Regions from separate parts of the Parafrankia irregularis genome, predicted to be linked through region 3. Evidence: predicted binding sites of a transcription regulator. Region 3 holds the regulator's gene; each other region holds the start of a gene.
What was found. The regulator LexA, encoded in region 3, represses DNA repair genes until DNA is damaged. The targets are predictions, from matches to a motif close to CGAACNNNNGTTCG.

Region 1 (4,272 bases), on a different contig from region 3:
TCACCGCTGTCGTCTCCCGCGGCGGGCGACCAGACCTTGCTGCATCCCGGCTGGCTCGGGTGTCCGCCCCCACACTGCTGATCGTGGGTGAGCGCGACGAGCTCGTGCTCGACCTCAACCGGGAAGCGCAGAATCAGCTGCGGTGTGAGAGCCGCCTCGCGGTGGTACCTGCTGCCACCCACCTGTTCACGCAGCCGGGCGCCCTGGAGGCGGTGGCGGTGCTGGCCCGTGACTGGTTCGTCCACCATCTGGCCCTGGTCGGGCATTCCAGCTAGCGGACCTGCCGAAACGAGTAGGCGGACCGGCACCACCCGCACGCGCAGGCCACTCACCACGGTTGATCGTTTTCGGTGGTGGTGCCGTGGTCGATGGTGGTGCTCTCCCCGTCGAGATACGAATGCGGCCGGACCTCGTACCGGCGACCGGTCGGACTCGTCCACCGGAACACCCCCGGCCGGGGCTGGACCACCCGCCACCGACCGTGATGACGCACCCGATGATGCCGCCGGCACAACGGCCCCAAATTCGCCACCAGCGTCTCCCCACCCCCGGCGTACGGCTTTGTGTGGTCCAGATCGCAACGCCACGCCCGGCGGGTGCAATGCGGGAAAACACAGCACGGGTTCCGGACCTGCACATGGCGTCTCTGCGCCGGGCTGGGATACCGCCGCTCTCCCAACTCCACCAGAGAACCCCGCTCGTCGGTGAGCATTCGCCGCCAAGTCGACGTCGGCCGCGACGCGATCTCCCGCGCCACCGTCGCAGGAATCGGCCCGTACCCCACCAGCTCACCGGGCTCGGCGTCCACACCGAGCAACGTCCCGACCGGGACGATCACCTGTACATCCGCACCTGCCGCACCCGCCGGGCCGGGCTGCCCGTACCGGCCCAGGATCAGATCCATCAACGTGTCCGCACGCACCTCATCCCGACTCCGGCTGTCCTCTTCGCTCCTGTCCGCGATCGTCGCGTCGGTGATCTGCTCGATCCGCTTCTGGCAGGCCAACGCCCCGTCCGCGGGCAGCAACGCCCCCAACACCGCCATCCCGTCGTCCTCCGGCTCCACCCACACCCGCCGCTCCCGACACCGCTCGTCGGATCGCCGGGCCGCACCGTCGGGATCGATTTTGATCACCCCGCGGCGGCACGCCGCCGTGAACGCACGCCGATGCACCCGCGGCCCCTTCCCCAGCACCAGGTCCGCGACCCGGCCCGCCAACCCCGCCTCCAACGGCGAGGTCGCACGCTCCAACGACGTCAACCGAGGCAGATCAAGCACGCCGTCGGCCAACGCGTCCAACCCGGCCGGGAGACGACGAACCACCTGATCAGCGAAATGCAGATGCCACTCCGCGGACCCGGTCGAGATCCGCATCACCCCCGCCACCTCACCCGCCACCACCGCATCGAACAGATCCAGCTCGTCATAGCCCTCCGGCGGCCGGGCAGCGGCAAGCTCCGCCTGCACCCGGATCGCCGCCGCCTGCGCCGCCGCGACCCCCGCCACCGCCACCGCCACCCGAAGCCTGTCCAGCCGTTCGCTCAACCATCCCTCGAACACCCGATGCGCGACCGGAACCCCCTCCCCCTCACCACCGTGCGGAACCGCCCCGGCGGACGAGCCGGTCGGGCCAGTCACGTTGATGACGGTCGAGGGCGTGCGGGGAGCCATGGCACCACACCTCCGGTCCGGAAACACACCACACGATCGAACGGACGTTCGATCACACTGGCGATGCTAAACCGGAAAACGACCACGAAGACCGGGCCGAACAACGGAGGACACAACGAGTTCACCCACCACCCAGACCGCCTTGACAGACAGGCACACAGGCAGGCAACCTCACATCAAGCACGGATCCCTCACCCGAACTTCGGCGGGTAAGCCATGGAATCCGAGGCCCTCCAGCGACATCGGAACAGGAACACCACTAAATAGGTTGATCTTTCAGAAATAGATTCCATAGTCGTCTATCTCCAGTGCGCCGATTCGCTCTTCGGACCGACCTTTAGATAGACCTCGACGAAGAGCCGGACACCCCCTACCCTCCCGGAGAGAACTTCCTGCGGGCTGCACATCCGTCCAGCCGGTGAACTCGCATGGAATCTCGCCGTATTCCACCAAAGGAATAAACTTGATAGACCCCAAGATATTTCAGCATCTGAAGGACTAACGTCAGGCGTCGAGAATCCGACCGCCCCAGCAGCCAACTTCCACTGGAGGGAGCCGGAAGAACTCCGGTCCACGCGAGCTGGGCCCCGACTCGTCAAGAACGGACTTTGGAGCGATGACGGTTCCGGCGCGGGTGGTGCACTCGCCTGCGGGCCACGTCGGTACCCGGCGTTTCGCCCGACCTTTCGGCCACGGCGTCGCCGTTCATGCGGCGATGCCGGCACTCACCCGGGAGCGGATGCAGAGGCCGAGGTCACCGAAGCGGAGGCGATTCCGGCGGATGCCGGGGCAAAAGGTGGGCCGGATGTGGACGTGGCAGTGACAGTGGCGGCGACGTCTATCGCGGCACGCACCATGGCTGCGACAGCCGGCGAGCGGGAGTTTCGCGGCCAGGCCACGGCGAGGGTGGAAGGAGCAAGATCGCGGACAGGCCGGTAGGCGATGTCCGGCCTGGGGTGGCGCCGGACCAGCGAGGCAGGGGGAAACCAGACGATCCTTCCCAGCTCGACCAGGCTGAAAATCTGCGCGAGGTCCCGGGGCCGATCGGCAGCCGGAAGCACCGTCGGAGCCACCGCGGAAGCAACGGGCGATGCCGGGGACGGAGGGCCAGCCGGCGCAAGCCGGTACCCGCCGACCCCGCTACCCGTCCTCGGGCCGCCCACAGCAGGGACTCCCGGAGGGACACGGCCGGGATGGTCGGCCAGTCTCGAGTCGGGCTGGTCGGCCGGAGCTCCGTCCGGGAGGAGCCGGCCGGCGAGGTCGGCCAGGTACAGGTCGGGGCGGGCGGCGAGCGGGTCGGTCGCCGCCAGCGCCACCAGGCGGGGTTCGGTCAGCAGCGGCTCGAACTCCAGGTCACGGTCGTCGAAGGGGGCTGGAAGCAGCGCGACGTCGGCCCGGCCCTCCCGCAGCGTCGGGGCCTGCTCATCCCGACCGCCGAGGATCAGATCGACCGGGATGGCCGCGTCCGCACGCTCGTAGGCAGCGATGATCCGCGGTAGCAGGCCGGCGTCGTAGTCGGCTTTGAGTGCCAGACGCAGCCGCGGTTCGGGCAGGCCGGCGTGGCGGGCCCGGGCCGCGGCGGCACCGACCGCGTCGAGGGCGATCCGGGCGTCCCGGAGCAGGCCCTCGCCGGCCGGGGTGAGCACGACGGAGCGGGTGGTGCGTTCGAGCAGCCGCACCCCCAACTGACGTTCCAGGTCGCGGATCGCCCTGGAGAGCGGGGGCTGAGCGATTCCGAGCCGGTCGGCGGCCCGCCGGAAGTGCAGTTCCTCGGCGACGGCAACGAAATATCGAAGCTGACGCACCTCCAGGTCACTCATATCGGGAGGGTATCAATGGAGACCGAGATGATCCTTCCGGTTCCTCTCCCCCCGACATTGACTGAGCCTGCGCGGGGCACCGCGCTTCGCACACGACAACCGGGAGCCTTCGTTGATCGTTGTCACCACCCCCACGGGCAACATCGGCCGGCAGGTGCTCGCGAACCTGCTGCGCGACGGGGAGTCCGTCCGAGTGATCGTCCGTGATCCCACTCGGCTCCCGGGCCAGGTCCGCGACCGCGTGGAGGTCGTCCGCGGCTCACACGGTGACGCCGGCGTCGTGAACGAGGCGTTCGACGGTGCCGCGGCCGTCTTCTGGCTGGTGCCGCCCGACCCCAAAGCGGAAGATCTCAAAGCCACCTATCTGGAGTTCACCCAGCCGGCGTGCGACGCGTTCGTCCGCCATCAGGTGCAGCGGGTCGTCGGCGTCTCGGCCCTCGGTCGCGGAACCGCACCGGCGCTCGCCGGTAACGCGGGCCTGGTGTCGCTCTCGCTGGCGATGGACGATCTGATCGCCGCCACCGGCGTGAGCTATCGGTCGCTGGCACTGCCGTCGTTCATGGAGAACATGCTGCGCCAGGCCGCCGCGATCCGTGCCCAGGGGATGTTCTTCCTCCCCCTGGACGCGGATCGACGCCTTCCCAGCTGCGCCACCCGCGACATCGCCGCCGTGGCAAGCCGGCTGCTCGCGGATGTGTCGTGGAGCGGGCTGGGAAGCGTCCCGGTTCTCGGCCCCGAGGACCTGTCCGGCGACGACATGGCGCGCATCATGTCGGACGT
Region 2 (4,272 bases), on a different contig from region 3:
CGATGCGGCCGGAAGGCGGTGGCACCCACGCGGGGCTGCGCAGCGTCGTCGACGGGCTGCGCTTCCTGCGGGGACGTCCCGTGCTCGCGATGACCTTCCTGGTCGACATCAACGCCATGCTGTTCGGAATGCCCCGGGTGCTGTTCGCGGTGCTCGCCGTCGAACAGTTCCACGCCGGCCCGCGGACCACCGGCCTGCTCTACGCGGCGATGGCCGTCGGCGGCACGATCGTCGCGGTGACCGGCGGCTGGCTGTCCCGGGTGAGCCGTCAGGGCCTGGTGGTGGCCGTGTCCATCGCCGTCTGGGGCGCGGCCATCGCCCTGTCAGGCCTGGTCGGGACGCTGCCGCTGGCTTTGCTGCTGCTCGCGGTCGCGGGTGGCGCCGACACGGTCTCCGCCGTGTTGCGCACGACAATCCTGCGGGTCGCCGCCCCGGACGCCGTCCGTGGCCGGATGGCGGGCCTGTTCATGGTGACGGTCACCGCCGGGCCCAGCCTCGGTGACCTGGAGTCCGGCCTGGTCGCCGGGTTCACCTCGGCCCAGTTCAGCGTCGTCGCCGGTGGCGTGGCCTGCCTGGTCGGCCTCGCCGTGCTGCTCGCGGCGATGCCGTCCTTCCTGCGGTACCGCGGCACCGAGCCCGCCGAGCCCGCCGAACCCGCCGAACCCGCCGAGGACGCTGAGGACGCCGACTCCTTCGGGTTGTCGGTCGGCATGTCGGCGCACATCCCCGGGGAGGTGGCCACCGGCGCGGGACCGGCCCGGACGGGTGGGTGACCGGCCGGGCCGCTCACCTTGCGGACAGTACGGTGGGCCGGTGGGCAGCGACGACGACGATGCGGACGCCCGCCGCCCGGGAAACCGCTGGGTGTCGGCCGTGCGCGCCTGGTGGCGCCGCCCGGCGGACATCGGCCAGGTCGGGCAGGATCCGGACGTGCGTTTCAGCCTCGCGAACGAACGTACGTTCCTAGCCTGGCTGCGGACCTCGCTCGCCCTGCTCGCGGGCGGTGTGGCCGTGGTGCAGGTCGTGCCCGACTTCAGCTTCTCCGGCGCCCGGCACATACTGGGCGTGCCGCTCATCCTGCTCAGCATCGCCGTCGCCGCGACCAGCTACCGCCGGTGGGCGCTCGTCGAGAAGGCGATGCGCGAACGGAGATCGCTGCCCGTGTCGGGGCTGCCGCGTGTGCTCGCGGCCGGCGTGGCGGCGCTGAGCCTGGTCGCGCTGATCTTCGTGCTGGTGGCCGGCAAAGGCCCTCAGTGAGCACCGGCTCAGGCGATGCGGGGCCGAGGGGCGATTCCAGCCGCGGCTGCGCGGAACCGGAACGTGGGGACGTCCCGACAGCGCCGGATCTGCTCGCGGGGGAGACCCAGCCGGAACGGACCTACCTTGCCTGGCGTCGGACCGGGTTGGCCTTCCTCGGACTGGCCGCGCTGCTCATGCACAACCCCGAGGACTACGGCGGCGGCCCACTGGGCTGGGCCGCCGCGGCGGCGGCGACCGCCGGCGGCGTGACGGCGTGGTTGACCGCCTCACGGCGCTACCACCAGGGCATGGTCGACCCCACGGGCCGCTGGGTGCACCCGGGACGGGCTCTTCCGCTTCTGACCCTGGCCGCGGTGGTGTGCGGGCTGCTGGCCCTCGCCCTCGTCGCCAGCTGAGCCGGTGCGCCTGGCAAGCGCGCTCTACGGTGGCGAGGAGCGTGCACCCTGCCGGCAAGGCTCCAGCATGCTGGCGCATATCGGCCCGCTGTGTGGTGGTGCGCGATCCCCGGCGGGTGGAATGTCCGTTCTACCGGCGGCGGCGAGCGCCTTCGGCGAGGGCACCTGGACCAGCGGTGCCCCCTCACTGTCAGCGCACATTGCGGGGACGGAACTGGGCGCTCAGCCGGGGGCCGATGGGGCGGGTGGTCTTCGGCACGGCGTGATCCCAGGTGCGCTGGCAGCTGCCGCCCATGACGAGCAGATCGCCGTGGCCGAGCGTGAGCCGGATCGTCGCGCTCGTCGCCGCGCCCGTAGCTGTGTTCGTGGCCGCAGGCCCACCGGGGCGCGGCCGTAGCAACAGGGCGCGGGGAGCGCCGAGAACGAGGATCGCCACCATCGTGTCGTGGCTGGAACCACGGCCGATCCGGTCGCCGTGCCAGGCGACGCTGTCGCGACCATCCCGGTAAAAAGCCAGGCCGAGTGTCGCGAACGGCTCACCCAGCTCCGGGGCGTAGTGCATGTCGAGCGCACGCCTGGCAGCGACGAGTGCCGGGTCGGGCAGAGGCTGACCCTCCTCGTAGAAGGACAGCAGCCGGGGGATGTCGACCGTCCGGTCGTACATCGGGCGGCGTTCGGCGCGCCAGGGAACCCGGGCGCACAGGCGCTCGAACAGTGAGTCGGCACCGGTGACCCAGCGGCGGCGCAGGTCGACCCACGCGCCGGCGGCCAGCTCGTGGCGGCGCAGGCCCTCGCGCAGTGGCTCCACGACGGCATCGGCCTGCCCGTCGGGCAGCACGTCGAGCAGCGACGCCTGGAACGGAGCTGCCCTCACTCTCCCGACGATACCAAACACATGTTCGATCGCGGTCCCGGTGGACGGCGCGGAATGCTCCCGAGCGCGCACATGAAAGTATCCGCGGGGGCCGGGACCGGCCGGACGAAGGAGCGATGATGGGCAACGAGCCGGAACCGGACGAACCTCTGGTGCGCGCCGCCGGGGGAGTGGTGTGGCGCGCCGTGCCCGGCGGGGTGGAGATCGTGGTCGTCCACCGGCCGCGGCACGAGGACTGGTCGCTGCCGAAGGGGAAGCTGGACGATGGGGAGACCTGGCTCGCGGCCGCCGTCCGCGAGGTCGCGGAGGAGACCGGTCTCGATGTGGAGGTCGGTGAGTCCCTCGGCGACGTGACGTACGAGGTCGAGCGGCACGGCATCAGGAGTCCCAAGATCGTGCGCTACTGGGCGCTGCGGGCGACCGGCGGCACGTTCGTCCCCAACGAGGAGGTGGACGAGCTGCGCTGGCTGTCGCTCGAGGCGGCGGCCGGGCTGCTCAGCTACGGCCTGGACCGCGAGGTGGTGGACCGGTTCCGCAGCCGACAGGCCGCCGGCTGACCGCTCGCCGGCCCGAGCTGCCCGGCGCGGTTGGTCAGCCGCGGCGGGCCCGGGACGGATGCCAGCGCAGCAGCAGCCGGTCGGCGAGCGCGACCAGGGCGAACAGCGCGACGGCGAAGAGGAAGGCGGTCATCGCCGCGCCCCACAGGTCGGCGACCTTGGACTGCACCGCTGCCGTCTTGATGTAGGTGCCGAGCGTGTTGCGCTCGCCGCCGAAGTACTCGCCGATGATGGCGACGGAGAACGCGCTGGGCAGCGCGACCCGGACGCCGCTGATGAAGTAGGGCAGCGCGGAGGGCAGGAACAGCGAGAGCACCGACCGCCAGCGCGGCATCGCGCACGCGCGGAACATCTCCGCGAGCCCGGCGTCGGTCGCCTTCAGCCCGGTCAGCGTGTACGTGAGCATGATCGGTGTGGTGCCCACGGCGACGACGAACACCCGCGACGCCGGCTGCAGTCCGAAGAAGACGTTCGACAGTGGGATCACGGCCACGACCGGCAGGGCGAGCAGGGCCGCGCTGTAGGCCCGCGCCAGCTCGGAGAGCAGCTTCGACCGGAAGGTCGCCACCGCGACGGCGACGCCGACGGCAACGCCGAAGGCCAGCCCCTGCACGGCCTCGCGCAGCGTGCGGAAGCCGTATTCGAGGTAGACGTCCGGCTTCTCGGCGAACGCGTCCCAGATCGCGGACGGCTTGGCCAGCACGAACGGCCTGACGTCGAACGCCTCGATCGCGAGCTCCCACAGCACGAGCAGCACCGCGATCACAGCCGCCGGAACCGCGACGGTGACCGCCGCGCTCAGGATCCGCCGGCCCGCGGACCGCCCGCGACCGGTGCGAGCCGGGAGCGGTGCCTCGCCCGTTCCGCCGACCGTGCCGTCGATGCCGGTCTGCGGGGTGCCGGTCTGCGGGGTGCCGGTCTGCGGGGTGCCGGTCTGCGCGGTGCCGGTGGGGTGGGTGCTGGTCGTGGTGCTCAAAGGTCACGCCCCATCACGTCGAACAGTGCGTCGCGGACCTCGGTGACGGCCTCGAAGAACTCCGGTATCCGGGAGGTCTCGGCGGTGCGCTCGTCGGGCAGCGTGATGTCGATCGTGCGGTCGATCCGTCCCGGGCGGCGGCCCATCACCACGACCTGGGTGGAGAGCAGGACGGCCTCGGGGATGCTGTGGGTGACGAACACGATCGTC
Region 3 (4,272 bases):
CGGCGGCCCGGGACGACTCCGCCAGCGGGGCGCCTGCGGCCTCGGAGCTCTGCCCCGCGTCGGCACGAAGCGCCGCGATCGCCACCTCGAAGTCGGCGAGTGACTCGAAGGCCAGATAGACGGAGGCGAACCGAAGGTAGGCGACCTCGTCCAGCTCCCGGAGCGGGCCGAGTATCGCCCGGCCGACGTCCTCGGCAGCCACCTCCGCGGAGCCGGAGGAACGCACCGTCTCCTCGACCCGCTCGGCCAGCAGCGCGAGATCGTCCGACCGGACCGGGCGCCCCTGGCAGGCCTTGCGCACGCCCACGATCACCTTGGCCCGGCTGAACGGCTCGGTGGCACCGCTACGCTTGCGCACCCGCAACGAAGCTTCCTCCATCGTCGTGAACCGGCGCCCACACTCCGAGCACGCTCTGCGCCGCCGGATCGCGGCGCCTTCCTCGGCCTCCCTGCTGTCGACGACACGGCTGTCGGAATGGCGGCAGAAGGGACAGCGCACGGCACACTCCTCTCCGCTCCGGGCGGCTTGGCTGCCACACGCGGAGCACGCCCCAGCAGGTGCCCACATGCCACCGGCCGACCACCCTCCGGGGGTGGCCAACTGACAACCTGTGGATATCGATGCACAACCTGTGGATGACTTACGGTGCTGTAACTACAAGATGTTGTGTTCACCGTAGCGCACGCACCCGACAGGTCCGACACCGCCCCTCCCCCTCCGGCGTGTCGCTGCCGCGGGGCCGCCGCCACCTGATCGGCAGCCGATCCCGCCCGGTGGCCGGCCGTCGGGCGGGCCACCGTCAGGGCAGGCAGAGCGGCTGGCCGGGAACGAGATCCGCGGTGGGCAGATCGTTCAGGGACATGAGCCGACGAACAACCGCACGGGTGTCGGCCTCGGGGTCGATCCCGCGCGCCACCTCCCAGAGCGTCTCGCCCTGGCGCACCACGTGGACCTGACAGTCCACCGGGGTGGCCGTGAACGCCTGCGACGCGGTGACCAACGCCAGCGAGAGCACCAGCGCACCGGACAGGCACGCGAGCGCCGCGAACACGAGCCTGCCCCGCCGGGTCAGCCTCAGCGGCGGCTGTCGCCGCGGGCGGCGTCGCGAGCCCGGACGGAGCCGTTGCGCGCCCGGGGGCTGGGCTCGCGAGCTCGGGGACGAGCTGCGCCGCAGACTCAGCCACCGGCGCCGTGGTCTCGTCCGTAGCCTCTGGCCACCGGGCGGCGGCAACGCGTACCCGACGGCGCGGGCACGCCATTCCAGCCCGGGCATCTCGATGACCTGGGCCTCGCCGCAGTCGACCGCCGCCGAGGACGGCTGTGCGCCGCACGGGCCCGCCGCAGGTGAAGGACCACTGCCGAGACAACGAGAAGGGGCCGAGCGATGCGCCGGCCGCCGATCACCACCACGCACGGCCCTGCCCCGCACCGCCTGGCCGCGCACCACGACCCCGCTGACCGCCGCACCACGGCGAGCACGAGGACGCGGACGCGCGCGACCACCATGGCCGCCCCCCGCCGGCGCACCTCCTCCGACGGCCGCGGACCGCCGCGCCGCGCCGACGCGGAACGCCCGACACCTAGGACCGGCTCCCCCGCCGAGCGCCCGGTCGCCATCCGCGATGTCGACATCGCCAGCAGCCACGCCAACGTCGCCAGCGGCCGGCCGAAGGTCACGGTCGGCCGCATCGACATCGACAATGGCGATATCGACAATGGCAACGTCGGTCACGTCGGCATCAGCCAGACCGGCGCGGGAAAGATCAGGGTCGGCCGGATCAGCGTTGGCCAGATCAGGGTCGGCCATGTCAACCTCCCAGGCGCGAGCATCCGCCCGCTCGAACACCTGAGCGATTCTTACACGGCCGCCACGCACACTTCCCCCGACACGCTCGAACAGACGTTTGAGATTCGGCGACCGGCCGACTACCGTCAAGGACGATCAGTTGTGGACGATCGTGCGAGAAGAAGCGAGCACGGAGAATCCACCCGAACCGGTCAGAAGCTACTAATAGGACAAAGTGGTTGATCGACCGGGTGGCCCGCCGGCTGCGGAACCGCCGAGCCACCGGTCGCGGAGAAGCCGGTAGCGGGCGAAGCCCCGCCGCCGGATGCATCGACAGGGAGAGCGGTAGGCGATGACCAGCCAGGCACGGGGTACCCGCCGAGGCGACGCCCGCGGCAATGTCCGGGATCTTCCCGACAGCCCCGCGGACGCCTCAGGCCTCACGCAACGACAGAAGGGGATTCTCGAGGTCATCCGCGCCGCGGTGGAGCAGCGCGGCTATCCGCCGAGCGTCCGCGAGATCGGCGAGGCTGTCGGTCTGACCAGCACCAGCAGCGTCGCGCACCAACTCAAGGTGCTCCAGGAGAAGGGCTTCCTGCGGCGCGACCCGAACCGGCCGCGGGCCATGGAAGTGCTGCCGATCGGCGGCCAGAAGGCGGGCGCCCGGCTGCGCTCCGCCGGCGCCACGCCGGCGGAGGTGGGTGGTGCCGTCGCGGCCGAGGGCGGCACTCCGACCTACGTGCCCCTCATCGGGCGAATCGCGGCCGGTGGGCCGATCCTCGCCGAGCAGGCCGTCGAGGACGTCTACCCGCTCCCGCGGGAGATCGTCGGTGAGGGCACGCTGTTCCTGCTCAAGGTGGTCGGGCAGTCGATGATCAATGCCGCGATCTGCGATGGTGACTACGTCGTCGTCCGCCAGCAGCCGGTCGCCGACAACGGCGAGATCGTCGCGGCCATGATCGACGGCGAGGCGACAGTCAAGCGCTTCCGCCAGCGCGACGGCCGGGTGTGGCTGGCGCCGGAGAACCCCGCGTTCTCCGACATCCCGGCCGAGGACGCGACCATCCTCGGCCGGATCGTCGCCGTGATGCGCCGGGTCTGACCCGAACGCGACCCCAGGGGGCGCTGGCCCCCTGGGGAAGAGCCGGCCACCGAGCCAGCCGCCATGCCGAGCCAGGCGGCCCCTGGCTCGGCTTCCCGCCGGCTCGGTCAGTTCCGAAGGGCTTCAGCGACCCTGAAGGGCTCCAGCTCGGCGGCAAGGCTCACCGGCACCCGGGCCGCCACCGCCGTGCCCGCGCCGGTGTGCTCGACGCTCAGCACCTCGCCGTCGCGGTGGATCCGGGAGACGAGATCACCACGGGTGTAGGGCACCAGCAGTGACATCTCGATCTCCGGGTGCGGTATCCGCTCCGAGAGGGCGTCGACCAGCTCCGCCAGGCCCGTTCCGGACCGAGCCGAGACGAAGATGGCGTCCGGAACCGCCTTGCGCAGCACCGCCAACGTCGTCGGATCGACCGCGTCGACCTTGTTGACGACCACGAGCTCGGGAACCCCGGCCGCGTCGATCTCGGCGAGCACCTCACGGACCGCCGTGATCTGCCCCATCGGGTCCGGTGCCGAACCGTCGACGACGTGCAGGACGAGATCCGCGTCCACGACCTCCTCCAACGTCGACCGGAACGCCTCGACGATCTGGTGCGGCAGATGCCGGACGAAACCGACGGTGTCGGCCAGGGTGAACACCCGCCCGTCGGGCAGGGTCGCCCGCCGCACGGTCGGGTCGAGGGTCGCGAACAGGGCGTCCTCGACGAGCACACCGGCTCCGGTCAGACGGTTGAGCAGCGAGGACTTCCCGGCGTTGGTGTACCCGGCGATCGCGACCGCCGGCACGGCACCCCGCCGCCGCGAGGAGCGCTTCGTCTCCCGGACGGTGGCCATCGCGGCCAGCTCGCGCCGCAGCTTGGCCATCCGTGTGCGCAGCCGCCGCCGATCGGTCTCGATCTTCGTCTCACCAGGGCCGCGGGTACCGATGGGCGCCCGGCCACCACTGCTCGCGGCGGCCCGGGACATCGACTCACCCCAGCCACGCAGCCGCGGGAGCATGTACTGGAGCTGGGCCAGCTCCACCTGGGCCTTGCCCTCCCGGGACGTCGCATGCTGGGCGAAGATGTCCAGAATGAGCGCCGTCCGGTCGATCACCTTGACCTTGACGACCTCTTCGAGCTGGCGCAGCTGCCCAGGGGTCAGCTCGCCGTCGCAGATCACCGTGTCCGCACCGGTCGACGCGACGACGTCCGCGAGCTCTCGGGCCTTGCCGGAACCGACGAAGGTCGCCGTGTCCGGCCGGTCGCGGCGCTGCACGAGCGCGTCCAGCACCATCGAGCCCGCGGTGGTGGCGAGGGCCGCGAGCTCCGTCATCGACGCCTCGGCCTCCAGGAGGCTCCCGGAGGTCCACACCCCGATCAGCACCACCCGCTCCAGTCGG

Region 1: the regulator LexA is predicted to act here: its motif matches at 1,710-1,723, upstream of AWX74_RS20515 (HNH endonuclease signature motif containing protein).
Region 2: the regulator LexA is predicted to act here: its motif matches at 2,544-2,557, upstream of AWX74_RS05730 (alpha-ketoglutarate-dependent dioxygenase AlkB).

The regions. Positions count from the first base shown of each region.
Region 1 is NZ_FAOZ01000013.1:126,248-130,519, forward strand. It holds gene AWX74_RS20510 (phosphoribosyltransferase family protein) at 1-275, shown strand, start outside; gene AWX74_RS20515 (HNH endonuclease signature motif containing protein) at 329-1,672, opposite strand; gene AWX74_RS20520 (LysR family transcriptional regulator) at 2,398-3,492, opposite strand; gene AWX74_RS20525 (NAD(P)H-binding protein) at 3,605-4,272, shown strand, end outside.
Region 2 is NZ_FAOZ01000003.1:176,576-180,847, reverse strand. It holds gene AWX74_RS05745 (MFS transporter) at 1-773, shown strand, start outside; gene AWX74_RS05740 (YidH family protein) at 814-1,257, shown strand; gene AWX74_RS05735 (DUF202 domain-containing protein) at 1,254-1,655, shown strand; gene AWX74_RS05730 (alpha-ketoglutarate-dependent dioxygenase AlkB) at 1,846-2,529, opposite strand; gene AWX74_RS05725 (NUDIX hydrolase) at 2,649-3,086, shown strand; gene AWX74_RS05720 (ABC transporter permease) at 3,121-4,062, opposite strand; gene AWX74_RS05715 (ABC transporter ATP-binding protein) at 4,059-4,272, opposite strand, start outside.
Region 3 is NZ_FAOZ01000005.1:320,563-324,834, forward strand. It holds gene nrdR (transcriptional regulator NrdR) at 1-568, opposite strand, end outside; gene AWX74_RS10445 (LysM peptidoglycan-binding domain-containing protein) at 801-1,052, opposite strand; gene AWX74_RS10450 (hypothetical protein) at 1,386-2,030, shown strand; gene lexA (transcriptional repressor LexA) at 2,140-2,889, shown strand; gene hflX (GTPase HflX) at 2,997-4,272, opposite strand, start outside.